DNA from 4 places in the Mesorhizobium sp. M8A.F.Ca.ET.021.01.1.1 genome. Region 2 is predicted to be linked to each of the others. Evidence: predicted binding sites of a transcription regulator. Region 2 holds the regulator's gene; each other region holds the start of a gene.
The links. The regulator PhoB, encoded in region 2, activates phosphate uptake and scavenging genes when phosphate is short. The targets are predictions, from matches to a motif close to TGTCATNNANCTGTCAT.

Region 1 (5,664 bases), on a different contig from region 2:
AGGACGTTCATCGGGCGAGCCCTCCGGCGGCTGTGGGATTGGTGCCGCGCAGCCAGCGCACCATGGCGAAGGATGCCAGCGCGACGATGGCGAAGATGGCGAGCAGAGCAAGATCGGCACCCGGCCAGTCGGCGCCGATGCCCTCGCCGGTCCAGAAGATGCCGAAGCTGGTCAGCATCAGCCCGACCACGAATTTGAGGGCGTTTTCGGGCACGCGCGCCAGCGGCCGGTGGACAGCGAGACCGACAAGCATCACCAGGACGAAAGCGGCCAGCGCGCCCATGCTCGCGTAAAATGTCTGCCCATGCGCGGCGCCGACAGCGATGACGATGAACACCACCTCCACCCCCTCGAGCAGCACCGCCTTGAACGAGGCCAGCCCGGCGAGGTAGTCGGCGCGCCGATCGTCAGCCTGCCGGTGCAGCGCGGCGGTTTCCTTGGCGAAGGCCGCCTCTTCGTCATGCAGGGCGATGACGCCGACGCTGCGCAGGATGGCTTTTCGCAGCCAGCGCATGCCGAACAGGATTAGCAGCACCCCGACGATGAACTGCAGCGTGTTGATGGGGACAAGCGCCAGCAGCGGCCCGAACGCCAGCACCAGGGCTGCCAGCACTGCCAGAGCCAGCGCAGCACCCGTCAAGGCCGGACGCCAGCTGCGTGTCACCCCGACCGCGAGCACAATGGTGAAGGCTTCGACGACCTCGACCAGGGAGGCGAGAAATGCCGCCGTGACTGTCGAGAGGATGGGTGTCAGTGTCTGCATCAAGGCTTCCTGTCTTGCTCGACCCTGATTCCCTGGGGGCGAATTCCCGGATCGTAGTCCAGAATCACCCTACGCGGCCAGCAGCCCAAGGCGTTCCGGCGGCAGCGCAAGCAGACGGGTGAAACTGGCCTCGATCAGATCAGCCCCGACATGTCGGAGAAGGCCATTGCTTTGCGTAGCAGCTCGGCGAAGCGCTCACCGGCCACCTCGCGCGGACCGCTGTTGTCGATCGAGGTGACGCCAGGGCCGGACAAGGTCACACTGGCGCTGCGCGCCAGCCGTGCCAGCACTTCGCCGCGCGACTCGCGGCCGCGCATCGCCAGCCGCTCGGCCAGCACCTGGGGCGAAGCGGTGATCTCGACGATCGCCAGATTGGCATAGCGTTCGCGCAAGGTCGGGATGACCGCGCGCGATACGTTGGCAACGGCGACGTGGCCATTGGAAACGGACCAGTCGACATCGGCGGGCAGGCCATAGCGCAGGCCATGCGCTTCCCAGGAGATGGCGAAGGCGCCATCGGCCTCGGCCTCGGCGAAGGCGGCGTCGGCCAGCGTGTCGTGATCCTCGCTCGCCGCATCGCTCGGCCTGGTGATGACGCGGCGAACGAACTCCAGCTGCGTCTCGTCGGCGAAAAGCGCCTTGGCGTAACCGATCACCGTGTCCTTGCCGGCACCGCTAGGGCCTACGACAGCAACAAAGACGCCATGACGGATCGGAAAGGTTTCGGCGGACAGTTCGCGCTCGATCAAGGCCGACACCATCATGCCACCCGGCATCCCTGCCGCCACACGGTGCGCACGACCGGAACACGATCGTCGACGCGCACCCGCACCAGATCGGCGCGGCGTCCCTGTTCGATGATCCCGCGGTCGTCAAGGCCGACGGCCTGCGCCGGGTTCTTCGAGACCATGGCGACGGCCTGCGGCAGCGAAATGCCTTCGACCATGTCGCCGAGGAAGAAGGCCGACTGGATCAGGCTGAAGGGGATGTAGTCGGACGACAGGATGTCAAGCAGGCCGTCACTGGCCAGGGTGCGTGCCGAAACATTGCCCGAATGCGAGGCGCCGCGCATGACATTGGGCGCGCCCATCAGCACGCCGAGCCCGGCGGCCTTCGAGGCCCGCGCCGCTTCCTCTGTGGTCGGGAACTCGGCGACCCTCACGCCCTGCTCGATGGCCTCGTCGACATGAGCCGACGTGGCGTCGTCATGGCTGGCGAGCACGATGCCGCGCTCCTGGCAGGCGGCGGCGAGGAAGACGCGGTTCGGTCCTGAATTGCGTGCCGACTCGCCCATCCGCTTCTCGCAGAATTTCTTGAAATCCTGATCCGAGAGCTTCAGCTTGCGCTGGTAGTAGTAGGCGTAGGTTTCAAGGTTGACGAACTGGCGCTGGCCCGGCGCATGATCCATCAGCGACGCCAGTTTCACCCTGTCGTCTGTCTCGAAATTGGCGAAGGCCCTCAGGCAGTCCGGTGCCGAGACCTCGCAGCGCAGATGGATGAAATGGTCTGCCCGCAGCCGCTCCTGCTGGACACTGTCCTCGATCGCATCGGCCAGCTTGCGGATGTCGTCCGATGTCAGGTCGGCGTCCTCGTCCATGCCGACGCGGAGCGCATCGAGCACGGTGGTGATGCCGGCGGTCGCCACCTGCGCGTCATGGGCAAGCACCGCGGCGATCGGGTTCCAGCGCACTTTCGGCCGCGGCGCATAATGGCCCTCGAGATGGTCGGTGTGGAGTTCGACCAGTCCTGGAATGATGAAGTCGCCGCCCATGTCCTCGCCGGTCCGGGCCGCGCCGGCATCGATGCCGGCGATAAAGCCGTCGCGCAGCACCAGCGAGCCTTCGACGATCTCGTCGGCAAGAACGATGCGGGCGTTGGAAAGAACAGTTTCGGCGGTCATTGCGGCTGGTCCTTGCTTCTTCCGGCGCCTGTCAGGCGGTTTTTCTGGCCGGGCGGCATCCAAGCGCGTGCTGGGACAGCACCATGAACGGCGCACCGGGTTCGAGTTCGACAAACAATGTCAGCGCATCCACCAGCACGGGCTGGCGCAACACATCGGCGAAAAGGCCGTCGATCGCCGCGCGCAGGCGAGGGCTTTCCTGTGGGCCGGCCCGGCCTGACAGGGTCATATGGAAGCGAAAGGTCTCGAAAACATAGGGATAGCCCCACTGGCAGAGATTGCGAAACTCGGCAGGCTTCAGCGAATCCGGGCTGCGCCGCTCGATCTCGGCCTCGCTCAGCGGCGCGCGAAACCGGTCGAAATCGCGCACGACGTCGTCGGCGAAGCGCTTGAGCGGAGGCAGCGGACCCTCCGGCACCAGCGCGAAGAAACTGTCGATCTGGCTGACGACGAGGCGCGGGATCGTCACAACCGGCGTTGCTTCGGCAAAATGGTCTAGCGCCGCGCGCAGCGAAGCCTCGGTCTCGGTGGCGGCCAGGCGGAAGGGCGCTTTCAGCGTGGCGTGAAAGCCATAGCGGCGCGCCGAAGCGGTGTGGAAGGCCACTTCCGCCGCCGACAGGTCGGCCACGGCCTCAACCGGCCTGGTCGCGGCACCGAACGGGTCGCGGCCCAGCCAGTTGGCGGCGATACGCGCCAGCGGCTCGTCCTGCCTGGGGGTGAAATAGATGGCATAACGCATGGGAAGTCCTCGTCAGAAACGTTGCCATAGGTGATTTCCATGACGGATTGACGAAGCTTTGAAGGGTTTTCGAAGGCAAATCGACCCTCAGGGTCGTTAGCCGACGATTTTTCCCAACTGGACCAACAAGTTCAACCGGAAACGCAAGACGGTCAGGCCTTCATCAACCATTCGTGCTCGGGCGCGTTGTGGAATTTCCACGTCCGCTTCGGCCCGGCCATCACATTGAGGTAATAGAGGTCATAGCCATGGCAGGCGGCACAAGGGTGATAGCCCTTGGGCACCAGCACGACATCGCCGTCCTCGATCGCCATGGCTTCGTCCAGCGCGCGCCGGCCATCCTTGTCGGCGTCGGTATAGACGCGCTGGAAGGCAAAACCCTGCGGCGGGTTGAGGCGGTGGTAGTAGGTTTCCTCGAGATAGGATTCAGCGGGCAGATTGTCCTGGTCGTGCTTGTGCGGCGGGTAGCTCGACGTGTGGCCGCCGGGCGTGATGACCTCGACCACCAGCAGCGAGTCGGCCGGCTGCCCCTCAGGCAGGATGTTGGTGACGTAGCGCGTGTTGGTGCCCTTGCCGCGCACCTCCTGGCCGAGATCGTCCGGCCCGATCACCCGGACCGGCAAGCCGCCGCCAAGGCCGGGCGCCGAGCATACCGCGAGTTCCAGCTCGGTATCGGCCGTCACCGACCAGTCCGATCCCTGCGGCACGTAGACCGACCACGGCTTGCCCTCGAAAGGCGACATGCGCTCGCCGAGCAGGCCGAGATCCTTGCCGCCGGCTTTTGCCGTACCCTTGCCGGTCACGAAGACCAGGCAGACTTCGCGGTCGTCCGACTGTCCCGAGGCGCTCTGGCCGGGCTTCAGCCGATGCAGATCGAAACCGACATAGGTCCAGCCAGCGCCTTGCGGCGTGACATGCGCGACGCGGCCATTGCCCTTGTCGGCTTTGACGAGCAGTTTCGACATTTTTGTCTCTCCTATCGCAAATCTTCGAGATCGGCCGAAGCCTCCCAACTTCGTCATCCTAGGGCGTAGCAGGAGCGAAGCTCCGTCGCGGAGACCCTAGGATCCATTCCGTGACCCCGCAGCGGAGCGGAGCGGAATTCTGCACCGTCGCAACGCTTCAATCCAACGGCATGGATCCTAGGGTCTGCGCCGCGTCGCTGCGCTCCTTGCTCCGCCCTAGGATGACGAAGCGAGGAGCGTTTCGGCCAATCACCAACGTATGCGATCCGTTACGCACGTATCCAATCCACTGGAACTTCTTCCATCATTCCTTGGGTTCGATGCCGACCTTGGGTTCCGCAGCCGTTGCCTTCGTCTCCTCCACCGGCTTGTACAGATAAAAAAACTGCCAGACGGCATAGCCGGCGAAGCCGAGCGCAATCACGCCCCAGAACGGGGTGCCGGAGGCGAACTCGATCACCGACCAGATCACGCAGACCGCGACGACGGCAACGCGCCGCCACAGCGGCCGGAAGAACGGGTGTTCATAATCTTTCATCGCGCCATCCGAGAGTTGCTGAACCAGTTCTCAGATAAGCCACCGGTGGCGACCAATCCAGCCTTCAGGCATTCGGGAAGCCCTGCGTCTCGACGGTGTAGCCGGCGGCGGTCATCACCCGCATCAGTTCCTTATGGCCAACCTGCGCCATTTTCAGCGGCGGGTTCTTCCTGGGGTCCTGCTCGGCCTCGACCACGAACCAGCCTTCATAGCCATGATCGGCGAAGCGCTGCACGATGGCCCCGAAATCGAGCGAACCGTCGCCCGGCACGGTGAAGGCGCCGAGCGCCACGGCGTCGAGGAAGGATTGTTTCGTGCGGTCGAGCCCGTCGATCACGTCCATGCGCACGTCCTTCACATGGACATGGCTGATGCGCTTGTGGTGGTTGTCGATGGCGCGCAGCACATCGCCGCCGGCAAAGGCCAGATGGCCGGCATCGAGCAGCAGCGGTATGCCTTCGCCGGAATGGCGCATGAAGGCATCGAGTTCCGGCTCGGTCTCGACCACCGCCGCCATGTGGTGATGGTAGGAAAGCGGCATGCCTTGCTCGGCGCACCATTCGCCGAATTCCGTCAGGCGCCGCGCGTAGGCCTTCATTTCGTCACTGGTGAGTTTCGGCTTGGTGGAAAGCGGCTTCGCGCGGTCGCCCTGGATCGAGCGTCCGACCTCGCCATAGACGATGCAGGGCGCGTCGACCGCCTTGAACAGGTCGATCATCGGCTGGATGCGGTCCTTGTTGGCAGCCATCTCCTCGTCGA
Region 2 (5,664 bases):
CATTTCTCCGCCATTGCCGGCGCCGTTGCGCTGGCCATCCTGGTCATTCCGGTCGTGGTGCGCACCACCGAGGACATGCTCAACCTGGTGCCGAACGCGCTGCGTGAAGCCGGCACCGCGATCGGCGCGCCGCGCTGGGTGGTCATCAAATCTGTCGCTTACCGCGCCGCGCTCTCCGGCATCGTCACCGGCATATTGCTCGCCATCGCCCGCATCTCCGGCGAGACGGCGCCGCTGCTCTTCACCGCGCTCAACAACCAGTTCTGGTCGAGCAATCTCAACGCGCCGATGGCCAGCCTGCCTGTCACCATCTTCCAGTTCGCTCTCAGCCCCTATGAGGAATGGCAGCAACTGGCATGGACCGGCGCACTCATAATCACCCTGACGGTTCTCGGCCTGAGCATTTTCGCCCGCAGCCTTACCGGACGCAGAGAGGACAGATGAAACCGATGTTGTCCACCGAGTTGAACACGCCCGAAGTGGCCGTGGATAAGGCCAAGATCGAGGTCAAGAATCTCAACTTCTACTACGGCCAGTCGAAGGCGTTGAAGGATATCAGCCTGTCGCTGCCCGAGCGCAGCGTCACCGCCTTCATCGGCCCGTCGGGCTGCGGGAAGTCGACGCTGCTGCGCGTCTTCAACCGCATCTACGAGCTCTACCCGAAGCAGAGCGCCGACGGCCAGGTGCTGCTCGACGGCCAGAACATCCTCGACCGCTCGCAGGATCTCAACCTCCTGCGCACCAAGATCGGCATGGTGTTCCAGAAGCCGACGCCGTTCCCGATGTCGATCTACGAGAACATCGCTTTCGGCGTCCGGCTCTACGAGAAGATCAGCAAGTCCGAGATGGACGGCCGTGTCGAACAGGCGCTGAAGCGCGCGGCGTTGTGGACCGAGGTCAAGGACAAGCTCAACGCCAGCGGCCTCAGCCTGTCGGGCGGCCAGCAGCAGCGTCTTTGCATCGCCCGCACCGTGGCGGTGAAGCCGGAAGTCATCCTGCTCGACGAACCAGCCTCGGCGCTCGACCCGCTGTCGACCGCCAAGATCGAGGAACTGATCGACGAGCTGCAGGCCGACTACACGATCGTCATCGTCACCCACAACATGCAGCAGGCGGCGCGCGTGTCGCGCCAGACGGCGTTCATGTATCTGGGCGAACTGGTCGAATTCGACAAGACCGAGAAGATCTTCACGTCGCCTCGTGAGAAGCGCACGCAGGACTACATCACCGGCCGCTTCGGCTGATATCACGCATACGAGGACGAGGATCATGGCCGAACACACAGTCGCAGCCTTCGATGAGGATCTCGGACAGATCAGCAGGCTGATCAGCGACATGGGCGATCTCGCCGGCACGATGGTCGGCGGCGCCACCAAGGCTCTGCTGAATTCCGACAACGCGCTGGCACAGCGCGTCGTCTCCGACGACGCCATCATGGATGCGCGCCAGCGCGAACTCGACGACCGCGCCATCACCCTGATCGCCAAGCGCCAGCCGATGGCCGACGATCTGCGTCATGTCGTCGGCTCGATCCGCATGGCGGGCGACCTCGAGCGCATCGGCGACCTTGCCAAGAACATCGCCAAGCGTGTCGGTTCCGTCGGCCTCACCGCCACGCCGCGCGACCTGTCGCACTCGATCGATTCCATGGCGCAGCTGGTGCTGATCCAGGTGCAGGGCGTGGTCGAGGAATATGCGGCCGGCGATGCCGCCGCCCTCGCCAAGCTCAGGAATGACGACGAACGCATCGACGTCAAATACACCTCGGTGTTCCGCGAACTGCTGACCTACATGATGGAGGATCCGCGCAACATCACGGCTTGCACGCATCTCTTGTTCTGCGCCAAGAATCTCGAGCGCATCGGCGACCATGTGACCAACATCGCCGAGAATGCGTATTATGTGCTGACCGGAACGCAACTGCCCGCCAATCGTCCGAAGCAGGACGAGACGGCGATGTCGGCGCCGGCGGCTTGACGATAGGATGATCTGCCAATGATCGCGCCACGCATCATGGTGGTGGAGGACGAGGAGCCGCTCGGCGTGCTCCTCCGCTACAATCTGGAATCGGAAGGCTACCAGGTCGAGGTGGTGCCGCGCGGCGACGAAGCCGAGATCCGCCTCCAGGAGAATGTGCCCGACCTCCTGGTGCTCGACTGGATGGTGCCGGCTGTTTCCGGCATCGAACTCTGTCGGCGCCTGCGAATGCGGCCCGAGACCGAGAGGTTGCCGATCATCATGCTGACGGCGCGCGGTGAGGAGAGCGACCGCGTGCGTGGCCTTTCGACCGGCGCCGACGACTATCTGGTCAAGCCGTTCTCGACGCCGGAATTCATGGCCCGGGTCAAGGCGCTGCTGCGTCGCGCCAAGCCGGAAGTGCTGTCCAGCGTGCTCAAGGTCGGCGACATCGTGCTCGACCGTGAATCGCACCGGGTCTATCGCAAGAAGAGCGAAATCCGGCTCGGACCGACCGAGTTCCGGCTGCTCGAATTCATGATGCGCCATCCCGGCCGGGTGTTCTCGCGCAGCCAGTTGCTCGACAATGTCTGGGGCGAGACGATCTATATCGACGAGCGCACGGTGGACGTGCATGTCGGCCGGCTGCGCAAGGCGGTCAACAATGGCCGCATGCCCGACGTCATCCGCACCATTCGCGGCGCGGGCTACGCGATCAGGGAAGACTAGGTCGAGGGCGGCTACGCCCCTGACTTCGTCATCCACGAGCGGAGCAAGGAGCGAAGCGACGCGGCGCAGACCCGAGGATCGATGCCGGGACCTCGACGCGTCGCCGCAGTGCAGAATTCTGCACCGTTGCACTCTACGATCGAGGTCACGGCATGGATCCCAGGGTCTCCGCGACGCCGCTTCGCGGCTGCTCCGCCCAGGGATGACGACCTTGAGGGCGCTCGGCCAACCTCCAGCATTGGTGGTGATTCACCGGAGCGTTCGCTCAGGCCACGCTCTTCCCAGCACTGCCTCTCGCCTGCACGCCCGGCGCGAAAATCTCCTGGTCGACGAAGGTCAAGGCGCGCATGGCGCAGCCTTCGCGAATGAGCGGCAGTTCGTTCGGCTCGGTGTCGAAGGAAATCGATTCCGAATGCTGGCCGCCGGCGGTCTGGGCGATGGCCTCGCGCAAGGCCGGCTCGATCAGATCGAAGGCGGCGGCACTGACACCGACCATGGCGACCGGCGCCGGGTCGATCAACGCGAACAGGCTGCCCAGCCCATAGCCCAGCGCCTCGCCCGCCTTGCGATAGGCTTCGCGCTCCGGTCCGTCTTTCTCCCTTGCCGTCGCGGCGAGTGTCCGCATCTGCGCGTCGCTGACATCGGCGACCGGTTCGGCGTCCTCGCCAAGCTGCCTGGCATTACGCCAGATGGCATAGTTGCCGGCATAGGCCTCGACGCAGCCGCGCCGCCCGCAACGGCAAAGCGCGCCGCCCGGGCGATGGATCATGTGGCCGAATTCGCCGCCCGATGAATGGGTGCCGGTGAACAGTTCGCCCTTGAGCACCAGGCCCATGCCGATGCCGTGCGAGAGCAGGATGGCGATGAAGTCGTCGCGGTAGCGTTGAGGGTCGCGCCAGCGCAACGCCACCGCCATCATGTTGCAGTCGTTCTCCATGGTGGCGGGGATGCCGAATTCGGCTTCGAGTATGTCGGCGAAGGCAATGTCCGTCTGCGGCGTGATCGGCGACCACAGCATGGCACGCGCCTTGGTGTCGGTGATGCCCTGGATCGCCAGCGCGATGCGGGCAACACTGCGGATATCGAGATCGGGGTCCTCGATGCGGCGGCGCACTATTGCCGTGCATTCGCCGATCAGCGCCTCGCGCGACATGGTCAGCGTGTCCAGCCGGCGCTGCTCCTCGGCGACCACCTGGCCGGCATAATCGATGACGGCGACGGATAGGAAATTCAGCGACAGCACCACGGTCATCACAGCCGCGGCCTCGGGGTTGAGGCCGAGGCCAACCTGCGGCCGGCCGCGTTTGAGTGAGCCGGCCTCGTTCGGCTTGCCTTCGGTCAGGATACCTTCGCCGATCAGGTCGGCGGATATCGCCGATATGGTCGAGTGGCTGAGGCCAGTGGTGGCGGCGATCTCGGTGCGCGAGGGCTGACCATCCCGGCGCACGGCTGCAATCACCATTGCGCGATTGCGCCGGCGCAGATCGTCGTGGCGGATTCCCACCGACATGCTTTCCCTCCCGGTTGCGGCGGTTCTTGATCCCCCTCGAATACCTCCGGCAACAGCGTCAAACACTGGCAGAAGCGGCCGGTGCTGTCATTTATTTATTGCGAGGCTCGAAAAAAAATTTCCGGCACCTCAAAATCCATCAGAATCGATGTTGACAGTGTTCTGGCGATGGACCAGTGTTTTTTCGAGGCTCGAAAAAATAGAGCCTTTGTGCCGGCCTTCGGGCCAGTTTGGTCGCGCCATACGCGGCGCAGGGAGGATATCATGAAGAGATTCACAGCCGCCATCCTGGCGGGGGTCGCCATGTCGCTGACACTGGTGTCGGTCGCGCAGGCGAAGGACAAGGTCATCGGCGTTTCCTGGTCCAACTTCCAGGAAGAGCGCTGGAAGACCGACGAGGCCGCCATGAAGAAGGCGATCGAGGCCGCGGGCGACAAGTACATTTCCGCCGATGCGCAGTCCAATCCCGGCAAGCAGCTGACCGATGTCGAGAGCCTGATTTCGCAGGGCGCCAATTCGCTGATCATCCTGGCGCAGGATGCCTCGGCCATCGGTCCGGCGGTGCAGAAAGCGCTCGACGAGGGCATTCCGGTCGTCGGCTATGACCGCCTGATCGAAAACAAGGACGTCTTCTACCTGACCTTCGACAACAAGGAAGTCGGCCGCATGCAGGCCCGCGAAGTGTTCAAGGTGAAGCCTGAAGGCAACTACGTCTTCATCAAGGGCTCGGGTGCCGACCCGAATGCCGACTTCCTGTTCTCGGGCTCGATGGAAGTGCTGAAGGAAGCCATCGACTCGGGCAAGATCAAGAATGTCGGCGAGGCCTATACGGACGGCTGGCTGCCCGCCAACGCCCAGAAGAACATGGAGCAGTTCCTCACCGCCAATGACAACAAGGTCGACGCGGTGGTCGCGGCCAATGACGGCACCGCCGGCGGCGTCGTCGCGGCGCTGACGGCGCAGGGGCTCGCCGGCACCGTGCCGGTCTCTGGCCAGGACGGCGACCATGCCGCGCTCAACCGCATCGCGCTCGGCACCCAGACCGTGTCGGTGTGGAAGGACGCGCGTGAACTCGGCAAGAACGCCGCCGAGATCGCCTCGCAGCTCGCCGACGGCAAGAAGATGACCGACATCGCCGGCGTGAAGGACTTCACGACGCCTGGCGGCAACACCGTCAAGTCGCTGTTCCTGACCCCGGTCGCCATCACCAAGGATAATCTCAACCTCGTCATCGACGCCGGCTGGATCAAGAAGGACGAAGTCTGCGCGGGCGTCGCCGCCGGCAGCGTTGCGGCCTGCAACTGAGTTTGACCGCTTGAAGAAATGAAGGCGCCGCGGCCCAAAGCCGCGGCGTTTTCTCAAAAGGATTTGTGTTTCCGCATCACGCGGATAGCTTCTAGGCTGGCTTCGGCATCCGCGTAGACGGCCAGCCGGTTGGAGGAAATCATGACCGATACGACGTCCAACCC
Region 3 (5,664 bases), on a different contig from region 2:
TGGAAACGCCGACATGGTCGCAAGTGAAGGCGCTGCCGATATTCAAGGCGCTGACACTCGATGCTTCGGTGATGCATGTCGACGTCGCCGGCGATATCTCCGAGCCGCGCCCCGATGTCGCCGGCTTCGACGTGGGCGAGGACCGTTTTGCCGCGTTGCTCGACTTTGTCGAAGCGAGTTTTCAGCAGGGACCGAGCGGCCCGATCGTCATCGACAATGCCGCCTATTCCAATTTCGACCGTTTTTATGAGGCCAATGGCCGTTTCAACGCGCTGATCGGCTGCAGCACCTGGACGGCGGCGGCGTTGCGCGCTGCCGGCCTGCGCACGGGCTGGTGGAACCCGCTGCCGGCATCGCTTGGATTGTCGATGCGGCTGTATAATTAGCTTTGCCGCAGCTCCTTTCAGCGACGGATGACCTGCTGCTGTTCCCAGCCGTAAAGCCAGTCCAAATCCGCCGCGAGCTTCTCTCCTGGCCGCGTCGCCAGGACCAGATTGCGCGCTAATGCCACCGGTCCCCGGGCGTGCCAGGCGAGGCGGTTGAGCGCACCGCGTTTCAGTACCTTTTCGATGCGCGGTCGTCTCAGCTTCTCCCAGATGGTGAGGCTTTGCGTCAGGTCGCCGGGGAAGTCGGCGACCAGGCTGGCGAGCATCGCGGCGTCCTCGATCGCCATCGCGGCACCTTGTGCCGCGAACGGCGTCATTGCGTGCGCGGCGTCGCCGATCAGCGCGATGCCGGCTGGCATTGTCCAAGGCTGTCTCTGTTCGACGGTATGCAGCGGCCAGGTCAGCCACGGGCCGGCTATTTCCACCAGCTTCACGAGTCCTGGCGCGGTGCCGCGCATGGCGGCGGCGAGTATGCCGGGATCGGCATGGCCGGACCAGCCCTCGGTAATGCGCTCGCCTTTGGTGAAGGCGACGAGGTTGAATGCGTCGCCCTTACTGACGGGATAGACGACCATGTGGAAACCCGTATGCAGGAAAGTCGTGACGCAATCGGCTGCACCGATCGCGGCGAAGGCCCGCCCGGCGCTGCTGTCTGCCGCGACGGTGGTACGCCAGGCCAACTCTCCCGAAAAACGGCTTCTTGGCGATGCCATCCTTTGTGCATCGACAAGCTCGCGCACCGACGACCAGACGCCATCGGCGCCGACCAGCAAGGAGCCTTGTTCCTCCGCCGTATTGCCACCGATCTCGACGGTCGCCGTGACACCATGGCTGCCAGTCGCAATTCTTTGGACGCGCGCCCCGACGGTGAGATGGATATCAGGTATCTCGGCAACCCGTGCCATCAACGCGCTCTGCACATCGGCCCGGTGGGCGACGAGATAGGGCGCGCCCCAGCGGCTCTCGCCGGCTTCCCCTAGCGGCACGCGCGCCAGTTGGCGCAACGTCCTTGCGTCCTTCAATACCACGGCCTCCGGCCTTACCACCGCCGACAGCAGTCGGTCGAGCACGCCGAGTTGACGAAGGATGCGTGTCGCATTGGGAGAGAGCTGGATGCCCGCGCCGACCGCTTCAAGGCGCTGCGCCTGCTCGAACACCTGCACGGGATAACCGCGTTCGGCGAAGGCAACCGCCGCGGTCAGTCCGGCAATGCCAGCTCCGGCGATGACGACGTGCCGGGAGCGCGTGTCGTCCATCCGGTTTGCCGCGAAAGGCTTCAGGCGGCCTGGTCGATGTAGAGGCAGCCCGCCGGCAGGGTTTCCGTCGCCTTCAGCTTTGGCGAATAGCGGTAGAGGGTCGAGCAGTAGGGGCAGACTTTCTCATTGTCGTCGCCCATGTCGAGAAACACATGCGGATGATCGAAGGGCGGGTTGGCGCCCGTGCACATGAATTCCTTGACCCCGATGTCGATTGCCGGATGGCCCGCATCGTTCTGGAAATGGGGAATGGAACCGCCTGCCATCGTCGTCTCCTTAACGCAGTCTCTCTGCATCTGGATCATATCAAGCCTCTTTGCAAGTTCGATGAAATCAAACTGTCGCAAAGCCTGTCAGAGAACTGTCGCAAAAGCCTGCCACAGGATAAGTTAAGCCGGTTAACCGGCCAGGGCGGGCGAAGAGCGGGAATCATGAACGAATTGAAGCCGGTACAGAGCGAATTCAACAACGTCACGGCAGCGAGCCCGGAAGGCAATCCGGACCGTTTCGTCAACCGCGAGTTCTCCTGGCTGCAGTTCAATCGCCGCGTTCTCGAAGAATCGCTGAACACCCATCACCCGCTGCTGGAGCGCGTCCGCTTCCTGTCGATCTCGGCCGCCAATCTCGACGAGTTCTTCATGGTGCGCGTCGCCGGCCTTGCCGGCCAGGTGCGCGAGGGCATCGTGCTGAAGAGCCCGGACGGACGCACCCCCGAACAGCAGCTCGAACAATTGCTGCGTGAAGTCGAGCGGCTGCAGGAAGACCAGCAGAAGAGCCTTTCGGCACTCACGGTTCTGCTCAACAAGGAAGGCATCGAGAGCATCACCCGCGATGCGCTGACCAAGGACGAAAAGGTCTGGCTGGAAGAGCATTTCCAGGACCAGGTGTTTCCGGTGCTCACCCCGCTGTCGATCGACCCGGCGCATCCGTTCCCGTTCATTCCCAATCTCGGCTTCTCCATGGCGCTGCAGCTTCGCCACCGCAAGAATGGCGAGGAGATGAGCGCATTGCTGCGCCTGCCGGTGGCGCTGAAGCGCTTTATCCGCCTTCCGGACCGCAAGAACCATGTCCGCTTCATTCCGCTGGAGGAGGCGGTCGGCCTTTACATCGGCAAGCTGTTCCCCGGCTACGAGGTCAAGGGCTCCGGCACGTTCCGCATCATCCGCGACAGCGATATCGAGGTCGAAGAGGAGTCGGAAGACCTTGTGCGGCTGTTCGAAACGGCGCTGAAGCGTCGCCGCCGCGGGTCGGTTATCCGCATCGAGTTCGACATGCTGATGCCGGGGGAATTGCGCGATTTCGTCGCCGGCGAGCTTGGCGTCTCGTCGAGCCGCATCAGCGTGCTCACCGGGCCGCTGGCGCTCAGCCAGATCTCCGAGATCGTCTCCGTTCCCCGCGACGACCTGAAGTTCACGCCCTACAATCCACGCTTTCCCGAACGTATCCGCGAGCATGGCGGCGACTGTTTTGCCGCCATCCGCGAGAAGGACATCGTCGTTCATCACCCCTACGAGTCGTTCGACGTGGTGGTGCAGTTCCTGCGCCAGGCAATGGCCGACCCCGAAGTTGTGGCGATCAAGCAGACGCTCTATCGCACCTCCAACGACAGCCCGATCGTGCGTGCGCTGGTCGACGCGGCCGAGGCTGGCAAGTCGGTGACGGCGCTGGTCGAGCTCAAGGCGCGTTTCGACGAGGAAGCCAACATCCGCTGGGCGCGCGATCTCGAACGTGCCGGCGTGCAGGTCGTGTTCGGTTTCCTCGAACTCAAGACCCATGCCAAGATGTCGCTGGTGGTACGGCGCGAGGACGGCAAGCTGCGCAACTACGTCCATCTCGGCACCGGCAATTACCATCCGGTGACGGCACGCATCTACACCGACCTGTCCTTCTTCACCACCGATCCGACGATTGCCCGCGACGTCGCCCAATTGTTCAATTTCATCACCGGCTATGCCGAGCCGACCGCCGAAATGCGACTGGCGATCTCGCCCTTCACGCTGAGGAACCGCATCCTCCAGCACATTTCAGCCGAGATCACCCATGCGTTGGAGGGACGGCCGGCGCGCATCTGGATGAAGATGAACGCGCTCGTCGACCCTATCATCATCGATGCGCTCTACGATGCCAGCCGTGCCGGTGTGGAAATCGACCTCGTCGTGCGCGGCATATGCTGTCTGCGGCCGCAAGTGCCGGGCCTGTCGGAGAACATCAGGGTCAAGTCGATCGTCGGCCGGTTCCTCGAGCACAGCCGTATCTATTGCTTCGGCAACGGCCATGGCCTTCCCTCGGACGAGGCGATTGTCTACATCTCCTCGGCCGACCTGATGCCGCGCAATCTCGACCGCCGCGTCGAGACCATGGTGCCGATCACCAATCCAACTGTGCATGAACAGATTCTGGGCCAGATCATGCTGGGCAACATCATGGACAATCAGCAAAGTTTCGACGTATTGGCTGATGGAACCTCCCGGCGCGTGGTGCTGGAGGAGGGCGAGGAACCGTTCAACGCGCAGGAATATTTCATGACCAATCCGAGCCTGTCGGGACGGGGTGACGCGCTGAAATCGCATGCGCCCAAGCGAATCGCGCAGTTCAAGCGCCGCAAGAAGAACGCCACCACCTGATGCTGTCCAATTCCCAGGGCCGGCTGCAGGACCGCCGACCGCTGTCCATCATCGACATCGGATCCAATTCGATCCGTCTTGTCGTCTATGAGGGGCTGGCGCGTTCGCCGACCGTGCTGTTCAACGAAAAGATGCTGGCCGGCCTCGGCCGCGGCATCGTCTCGACAGGGAAGCTCGACCCCGAAGGGGTGGCGCGTTCGATGGAGGAGTTTCGCCGTTTCCGCGCGCTCTCCGACCAGGCCGGTGCCGAACACATGTACGTGCTGGCAACCGCCGCCGCCCGTGAGGCGATCAACGGTCCCGATTTCATCCATCGCGCCGAGGAGGTGCTCAAGACCGAGATCCGCGTGCTCTCCGGCCGCCAGGAAGCGCATTATTCCGCGCTCGGCGTCATCTCAGGTTTTCATCCGGCCAACGGTATTGCCGGCGACCTTGGCGGCGGCAGCCTGGAACTGATCGACATCGATGGCGAGGCGATCGGCGACGGCATCACGCTGCCGCTCGGCGGCCTGCGCCTGCAGGATATGGCGAAGAACTCGCTCGTCCAGGCGCAGAAGATCGCGCGCCAGGAATTGGCCCGGGCCAAGCTCTTGAAGGGCGCGCAGGGCAGGACTTTCTACGCCGTCGGCGGCACCTGGCGAAACCTCGCCAGGCTGCACATGGAGATGAACAACTACCCGCTCGGCGTCATGCACCACTACGAGATATCGGCCGACAGTGCCCAAACCTTCCTCAAGCAGGTGGCCAGGGGCGAGGTCGAAAAGGTGAGGGGTATCGAGGGCGTCTCCAAGAACCGCCGCTCGCTGCTGCCATACGGCGCGCTCGTGCTGCAGGAAATCATGACGGCGATGCAACCGTCCAGGATCGTCGTTTCGGCGCAAGGCGTGCGCGAAGGCTTTCTCTATTCACTGCTCGAGGCGGCCGAGCAGAAGGCCGATCCGCTGATCTCGGCCGCCGAGGAGCTTGCGCTTTTGCGCTCGCGTTCGGTCCACCACGCGCATGATCTGGTCGAATGGACCGGCAAGGCCTTCAAGGCTTTCGGCATCGACGAGACGGAAGACGAAGCGCGCTATCGCCATGCCGCCTGCCTGCTTGCCGATATCGGCTGGCGCGCTCATCCGGAATATCGCGGCAAGCAGTCGCTCAACATCATCGCGCATGCGTCCTTCATCGGCGTCGATCATCCCGGCCGCGCCTACCTGGCGCTGACCAACGCCTACCGTCATGACGGCGTCTTCAATGAATTGGTGGCGCCCGAAATCAAGGCGCTGGCGCCGCCGCGCCTGTTGGAGCGCGCGCGCGTGCTGGCGGCGATGATGCGCGTCGTCTACCTGCTGACGGCCGCGATGCCCGGCATCATGCCCAGGCTGAAATGGGAAAGCCGCGCCAACGGCGTGC
Region 4 (5,664 bases), on a different contig from region 2:
TCGACGGCACCGATATCGCCAATTGGGAAAAGGCGGTCAGGCCGAACACCAAGCTGTTCTTCCTGGAAAGCCCGACCAATCCGACGCTGGAAGTCGTCGACATATCAGCCGTCGCCTCGCTTGCCAATTCGATCGGCGCGCGGCTTGTCGTCGACAATGTCTTCGCCACGCCGCTGCAGCAGAAGCCGTTGCAGCTTGGTGCGCACATCGTCGTCTACTCGGCCACCAAGCATATTGACGGCCAGGGCCGTTGCCTCGGCGGCGTCATCCTGTCGGACAAGAAGTGGATCGACGAAAACCTGCACGACTATTTCCGCCACACCGGCCCCAGCCTGTCGCCGTTCAATGCCTGGACCTTGCTGAAGGGGCTCGAGACGCTGCCGCTGCGCGTGCGCCAGCAGACGGAAAGCGCCGGCAGGATCGCCGACTTCCTGGCCGAGCAGCCGCAGATCGCCCGCGTCATCTATCCCGGCCGCGCCGACCATCCGCAGGCCGCCATCGTCAAGAAGCAGATGTCGGGCGGCTCGACGCTGATCTGCCTCGACGTCAAGGGCGGCAAGCCGGCGGCCTTCGCGCTGCAGAACGCCCTCGACATCGTGCTGATCTCGAACAATCTCGGCGATGCCAAGAGCCTGATCACCCATCCGGCGACGACGACGCACAAGAACCTGAGCGACGAGGCCCGCGCCGAACTCGGCATCGGGCCAGGGACGCTCAGGCTGTCGGTCGGCCTGGAGGACGCCGACGACCTGCTGGAAGACATCGCGCAGGCGCTGAAGGCCGCCAAATAGGCTGTTTGGGAGCGTCGGTCGCGGCGATCAGGCGCGCGACGGCGTCTCCTCCAGTTCGGCCGCCTTGGTGCGGATGGTCATTGCGTTGCCGCGCCAGTCGACGGCGCCGCCGAGCCAGCCGCGCGCCCAGAGGGTTGGGAGCATCACGTCCCGCGCCATCATGGCCGCGACCATGCGCGGCGACAGGTACCAGCCCTTGGACAAGGCCAGTGCGCACTCCGGAAGGTAGAAGGCCGCCAACACGGCAATCGCGGTTGCCCAGAGGCTGATGCCGGCGCTCGCCGCAGCAACCAGGGCAAGCGCGAGAGGCACCGCCGCGCCGGTCAGGATTTCGGGCGCGAAGAACAGCGGGAAGGTGACGCGGCGCAGGCGCGCCCAGCGGGCCTGACGCGACCAGATCTCGCCAAGCGTGCGCTGGCCGAGCGGCTGCTCGAAGGGCGCGGCAACGAGATTGACGCGCAAGCCGAGGCCGTTCACCAGCTTGGTGGCGGCAGCGTCCTCGGCGATCTCGGCGGCCAGCGCCCGAATGCCGCCATTGGCATTCAGCATCGGCTTGTTCCACAGCATGCTCTTGCCCTGGGCAAAGCCGAGGCCGAGCGCCTCGCCGGCATACTGCCAGCGGGCCTGCAATGTGTTAAGGAAGGCGCATTCGACATCAGCCCAGAAACCCTCGGGCCGCGAGCCGATCGGCGTCGAGCAGACAAGGCCGGTGTCGGGCCGCCATGCCGCCATCATGTGCTCGACATAGTCCCTCGGCATCAGGACGTTGGAATCGGCAAGGATGACCCAGTTGTGGCGTGCCGCTTCCCAACCCTTGACGCAATTGTTGAGCTTTGGATTGGCGCTGACGCGGTCGTCACCGATCAGCAGCCGGGCCGGCACCTTGGGAAACCGGGCAATCGCCCTGTTTATCAGTTTGACCACCGGATCGTCGGGATGGGCGACGCAGAAGATCAGTTCGTAGCGTGGCCAGTCGAGGGCGAAGGCGCGTTCCAGCGTCTCATGCGTGAACGGCTCGACGCCCCGCGACGGGACGACGATCGAGACCGGTTGCGGCTTGCCGGCTGGCGGGGCGATCGTGTTGCGCCGTTTCAGCTGTGAAGCGGCGAGCGAAATGCTGGCGGCGTTTGAAAGGATGAGTGCGGTCGAAAGCGAGGCGGCTATGAAGGTGAGTTCCATCGAGATCTGGTCACTCCGGAAAGGCGGCCGGCATCGTGGCCGTTTTCAACAGTTCGACAGAGCGCCGAGTCGCCCGGTTCGTGCACACCACCATTGTCGTGTGTCACTTAAATGACATTCTTTGCCGGCACCTGCGGTTCAAGGTCAGCCGCGACAAGACGCGCACGTTGACCTGCTCACCGGGAGCGCTGAAAGTCATCGGGTTGTTTTGGAGCCGCTCATGTACCGCGCCGTGACGCGCAACATCGAAGTGCAGGTCAGGCCGTTCTATCTCGAGGACCGTTCGGATCCCTCGGAGAACCGCTATGTCTGGGGCTATCAGATAACGATCGACAACCAGTCGGACGAGTTCGTGCAGTTGTTGTCGCGCTATTGGCACATCACCGATGGCGCCGGCCGGGTCGAGGAAGTGCGCGGGCCGGGCGTTGTCGGCGACCAGCCGGAACTCAATCCCGGCGACAGCTATCAATACACGTCCGGCTGCCCGCTCTCGACACCGTCCGGGATCATGGTCGGACGCTACACGATGCGCAACAAGCGCGGCGAGACCTTCGACATCGCCATCCCCGCCTTCTCGCTCGATCTGCCGGGGACAAGGCGCACGGTGAATTAGCGTCTTTTCTCCCGTCACTATACGGGGGAGTTGAGGAATGGTCCGCGAAGCGGACGAAAAGCCAATTGCTTGGCTTTTCGAGTGACGACCGTCCGGCAGGACAATGAGGGCAGCGCCGAGCTTGCGAGAATTTCTTCAGATAGAGCCAAGGAGCTCCTGTACTAACGCTGGCGCTGCCCCTCATCCGCCTGCCGGCACCTTCTCCCCGTATAGTGACGGGGAGAAGGGACTAGCTTTACTGAGCCGCAAACTCGGCCGGATCGAAGTCGTACTGGGTCGAGCAGAACTCGCAGGCGACGTGGATGCCGCCATCCTCGGTGCTGTCCTTGATCTCCTGCGCGGAGAAGCCTTCGAGGATATCGCGGATCTTGTCCCTGGAGCACGAGCACTGGTCGGTGACCGGGACGCCGCCGAAGACGCGCACGCCATGCTCGTGGAACAAGCGATAGAGCAGCCGCTCGGCGCCGATGGTCGGGTCGATCAGCTCGGTCGGCTCGATGGTGCCCAGCAAGGCGAGGAGTTCCTGCCAGGAATTATCGGCCGGATCGTGGACTTCCTCGCGCGGATCGCCATCGCCACCCGGCAGGTCCGGGACGCGCATGCGCTCGGGCGATTGCGGCAGGAACTGCGCCAGTATGCCGCCGGCGCGCCACTGCTCGCGCGCACCGCCGATACCGGGCGTCAGCAGCTTGGCGACCGAGAGCCTGATATCCGTCGGGATCTGTTCCGACTGGCGGAAATAGGTGCGCGCCGCGTCTTCCAGCGTTTCGCCGTCGAGCTGGACGATGCCCTGATAGCGCTGCGTATGGGCGCCCTGATCGATGGTCAGCGCCAGCACGCCGCTGCCAAGCAGCGTTTGCTGCGAGGTCTCGCCGGCCGCGACCAGCGCTTCGAGCCGATCCGCGTCGAAACGCGCATAGGCGCGCAGCGCCGAGGGCGTGGAAAAGTCCGCGACCAGCATGTCGACAGGCCCGTCGGTACGGGTCTGCAGGATGAACTTGCCTTCGAACTTGAGCGAGGTGCCGAGCAGCACCGTCAGCACACAGGCTTCCGCCAGCAGGCGGGCGACCGGCTCGGGATAGTCGTGGCGGCCAAGGATGGCGTCGAGCATCGGCCCGAGCTGCACCGTGCGGCCACGCACGTCGAGCGGACCGACTTCGAAGGGAACGACGTGATCGTCGCCGGCGTAGCCGAACTCGCCGAGTTTGGGGTGATGTTCAGTCACTTGATGGCTTTCCAACATGACAAAGCTCCAGGGCGCGGCCATGCGGCCCTGGTGGGCACATGCGTCCAAACGCGCTTGATTTGCGTGATGCGGCGCAGATAGGCATCGCGCCCCCGCAGATCAAGCGCCTGGGCATTTCAGGCGCCAAGACATATCAAGCAACAAGACACATCAAGCACCGAGACACCAGGCAAGCACGGCCTTCTGGGCGTGCAGCCGGTTTTCGGCCTCGTCGAAGACCACCGAATGCGGTCCGTCGATGACCTCGTCGGTCACCTCCTCACCGCGATGGGCCGGCAGGCAATGCATGAACAGGGCGTCGGGCTTTGCCTTGGCCATCAGCGCCGCGTTGACCTGATAGGGCGAGAAGACATTGTGGCCGCGGGCACGGTGTTCCTGGCCCATCGACACCCAGCAGTCGGTGACGATGCAGTCGGCCTGGTCGACGGCTTCTTCGGGCGAGCGGGTGAAATGCAGCTTGCCGCCATGCGCCTTGGACCAGTCGACATGCTTCTGCGCCGGTTCGCTGCCTTCGGGTACGGCGACGTTGAGATTGAAGCGGAACCGTGCCGAGGCCTCGAGCAGCGAGTGTAGCACGTTGTTGCCGTCGCCGGTCCAGGCAATGGTCTTGCCGGCCACCGGACCGCGATGCTCCTCGAAAGTCATGATGTCGGCCATCAGCTGGCAGGGGTGGGTGTCGTCGGTCAGCCCGTTGATCACCGGAACGGTGGCATTCTCGGTCAACTCTAGCAGCCGCTCGTGCGAGGTGGTGCGGATCATGATGGCGTCGACATAGCGCGACAGCACCTTGGCGGTGTCGGCGATGGTCTCGGAGCGGCCGAGCTGCATCTCGGTGCCGGTCAACATGATGGTCTCGCCGCCAAGCTGGCGCATGCCGACGTCGAAAGAAACGCGCGTGCGCGTCGACGGTTTGTCGAAGATCATGGCCAGCACCTTGCCTTCGAGCGGCTTGGTCCGCTCGCCGGCCCTGAGACGCGCCTTTCGCGTCACCGCATCATCCAGCATGAAGCGCAAATCGCCTTCGGAAACGGTGGAAAGATCGGTGAAATGGCGAACTGACATCAGGAATGGTTCCGGATTACTTCGCGGCGGCGGAGGCAATGGCCTCCGACAGGCCCTTGGCGCCGGCGCGGATGCGGCCGAGCGCTTCGTGAATCTCGGCATCGGTGACGGTCAGCGGCGGCAGCAGGCGAATGACGTTGTCGCCGGCCGGAACCGCCAGCAAATGCTGGTCGCGCAGCGCCATGTTCACCTTGCCGTTGGGCATCGCGCATTTGAGGCCGAGCATCAGCCCGGTGCCCCTGATATCCTCCATCACCTCGGGGAATTCGTCGGCTACCGACGCAAGCCCCTGCTTCATCAGCAGCGCCTTGCGCTGGACATCCTCGAGAAATCCATCTTCCAGCACGACGTCGAGGACGGCGTTGCCGACCGCCATTGCCAGCGGATTGCCGCCGAACGTGGTGCCGTGCACGCCGGCGGTCATGCCGACGGCCGCTTCATCGGTGGCAAGGCAGGCGCCCATCGGGAAGCCGCCGCCAATGCCCTTGGCGATTGCCATGATGTCGGGCGTCACACCCGACCACTCATGCGCGAACAGCTTGCCGGTACGGCCAATGCCGCACTGAACCTCATCGTAGATCAACAACAGGCCGTGCTGCTCGCAGAGCTGCCGCAGACGCTTCAACGACTGTGTCGGTACCGGGCGGATGCCGCCCTCGCCCTGCACCGGCTCGATCAGGATCGCGGCGGTCTCGGGCGTGATCGCTTTTTCAGCGGCGTCGATGTCGTCGAAGCCGACCTGATCGAAGCCTTCGACCTTGGGTCCGAAGCCC

Region 1: the regulator PhoB is predicted to act here: its motif matches at 3,442-3,458, upstream of EOA36_RS21310 (DUF1045 domain-containing protein).
Region 3: the regulator PhoB is predicted to act here: its motif matches at 1,994-2,010, upstream of EOA36_RS10010 (RNA degradosome polyphosphate kinase).
Region 4: the regulator PhoB is predicted to act here: its motif matches at 2,071-2,087, upstream of EOA36_RS03325 (ceramide glucosyltransferase).

What each region holds. Positions count from the first base shown of each region.
Region 1 covers NZ_RZSJ01000295.1:1,253-6,916, forward strand. The annotation lists gene EOA36_RS21290 (hypothetical protein) at 1-11, opposite strand, end outside; gene EOA36_RS21295 (COG4280 domain-containing protein) at 8-763, opposite strand; gene phnN (phosphonate metabolism protein/1,5-bisphosphokinase (PRPP-forming) PhnN) at 898-1,527, opposite strand; gene EOA36_RS21305 (alpha-D-ribose 1-methylphosphonate 5-triphosphate diphosphatase) at 1,524-2,663, opposite strand; gene EOA36_RS21310 (DUF1045 domain-containing protein) at 2,695-3,402, opposite strand; gene iolB (5-deoxy-glucuronate isomerase) at 3,555-4,367, opposite strand; gene EOA36_RS21325 (DUF3329 domain-containing protein) at 4,672-4,905, opposite strand; gene iolE (myo-inosose-2 dehydratase) at 4,970-5,664, opposite strand, start outside.
Region 2 covers NZ_RZSJ01000095.1:4,181-9,844, reverse strand. The annotation lists gene pstA (phosphate ABC transporter permease PstA) at 1-444, shown strand, start outside; gene pstB (phosphate ABC transporter ATP-binding protein PstB) at 441-1,244, shown strand; gene phoU (phosphate signaling complex protein PhoU) at 1,270-1,977, shown strand; gene phoB (phosphate regulon transcriptional regulator PhoB) at 1,996-2,685, shown strand; gene EOA36_RS10610 (ROK family protein) at 2,951-4,195, opposite strand; gene xylF (D-xylose ABC transporter substrate-binding protein) at 4,460-5,500, shown strand; gene EOA36_RS10600 (sugar ABC transporter permease) at 5,642-5,664, shown strand, end outside.
Region 3 covers NZ_RZSJ01000087.1:6,029-11,692, reverse strand. The annotation lists gene EOA36_RS10025 (TIGR02117 family protein) at 1-386, shown strand, start outside; gene EOA36_RS10020 (FAD-dependent monooxygenase) at 404-1,642, opposite strand; gene EOA36_RS10015 (zinc-finger domain-containing protein) at 1,663-1,908, opposite strand; gene EOA36_RS10010 (RNA degradosome polyphosphate kinase) at 2,074-4,266, shown strand; gene ppx (exopolyphosphatase) at 4,266-5,664, shown strand, end outside.
Region 4 covers NZ_RZSJ01000015.1:5,686-11,349, reverse strand. The annotation lists gene EOA36_RS03330 (O-succinylhomoserine sulfhydrylase) at 1-791, shown strand, start outside; gene EOA36_RS03325 (ceramide glucosyltransferase) at 819-1,970, opposite strand; gene apaG (Co2+/Mg2+ efflux protein ApaG) at 2,191-2,583, shown strand; gene EOA36_RS03315 (Hsp33 family molecular chaperone) at 2,819-3,850, opposite strand; gene argF (ornithine carbamoyltransferase) at 3,980-4,891, opposite strand; gene EOA36_RS03305 (aspartate aminotransferase family protein) at 4,908-5,664, opposite strand, start outside.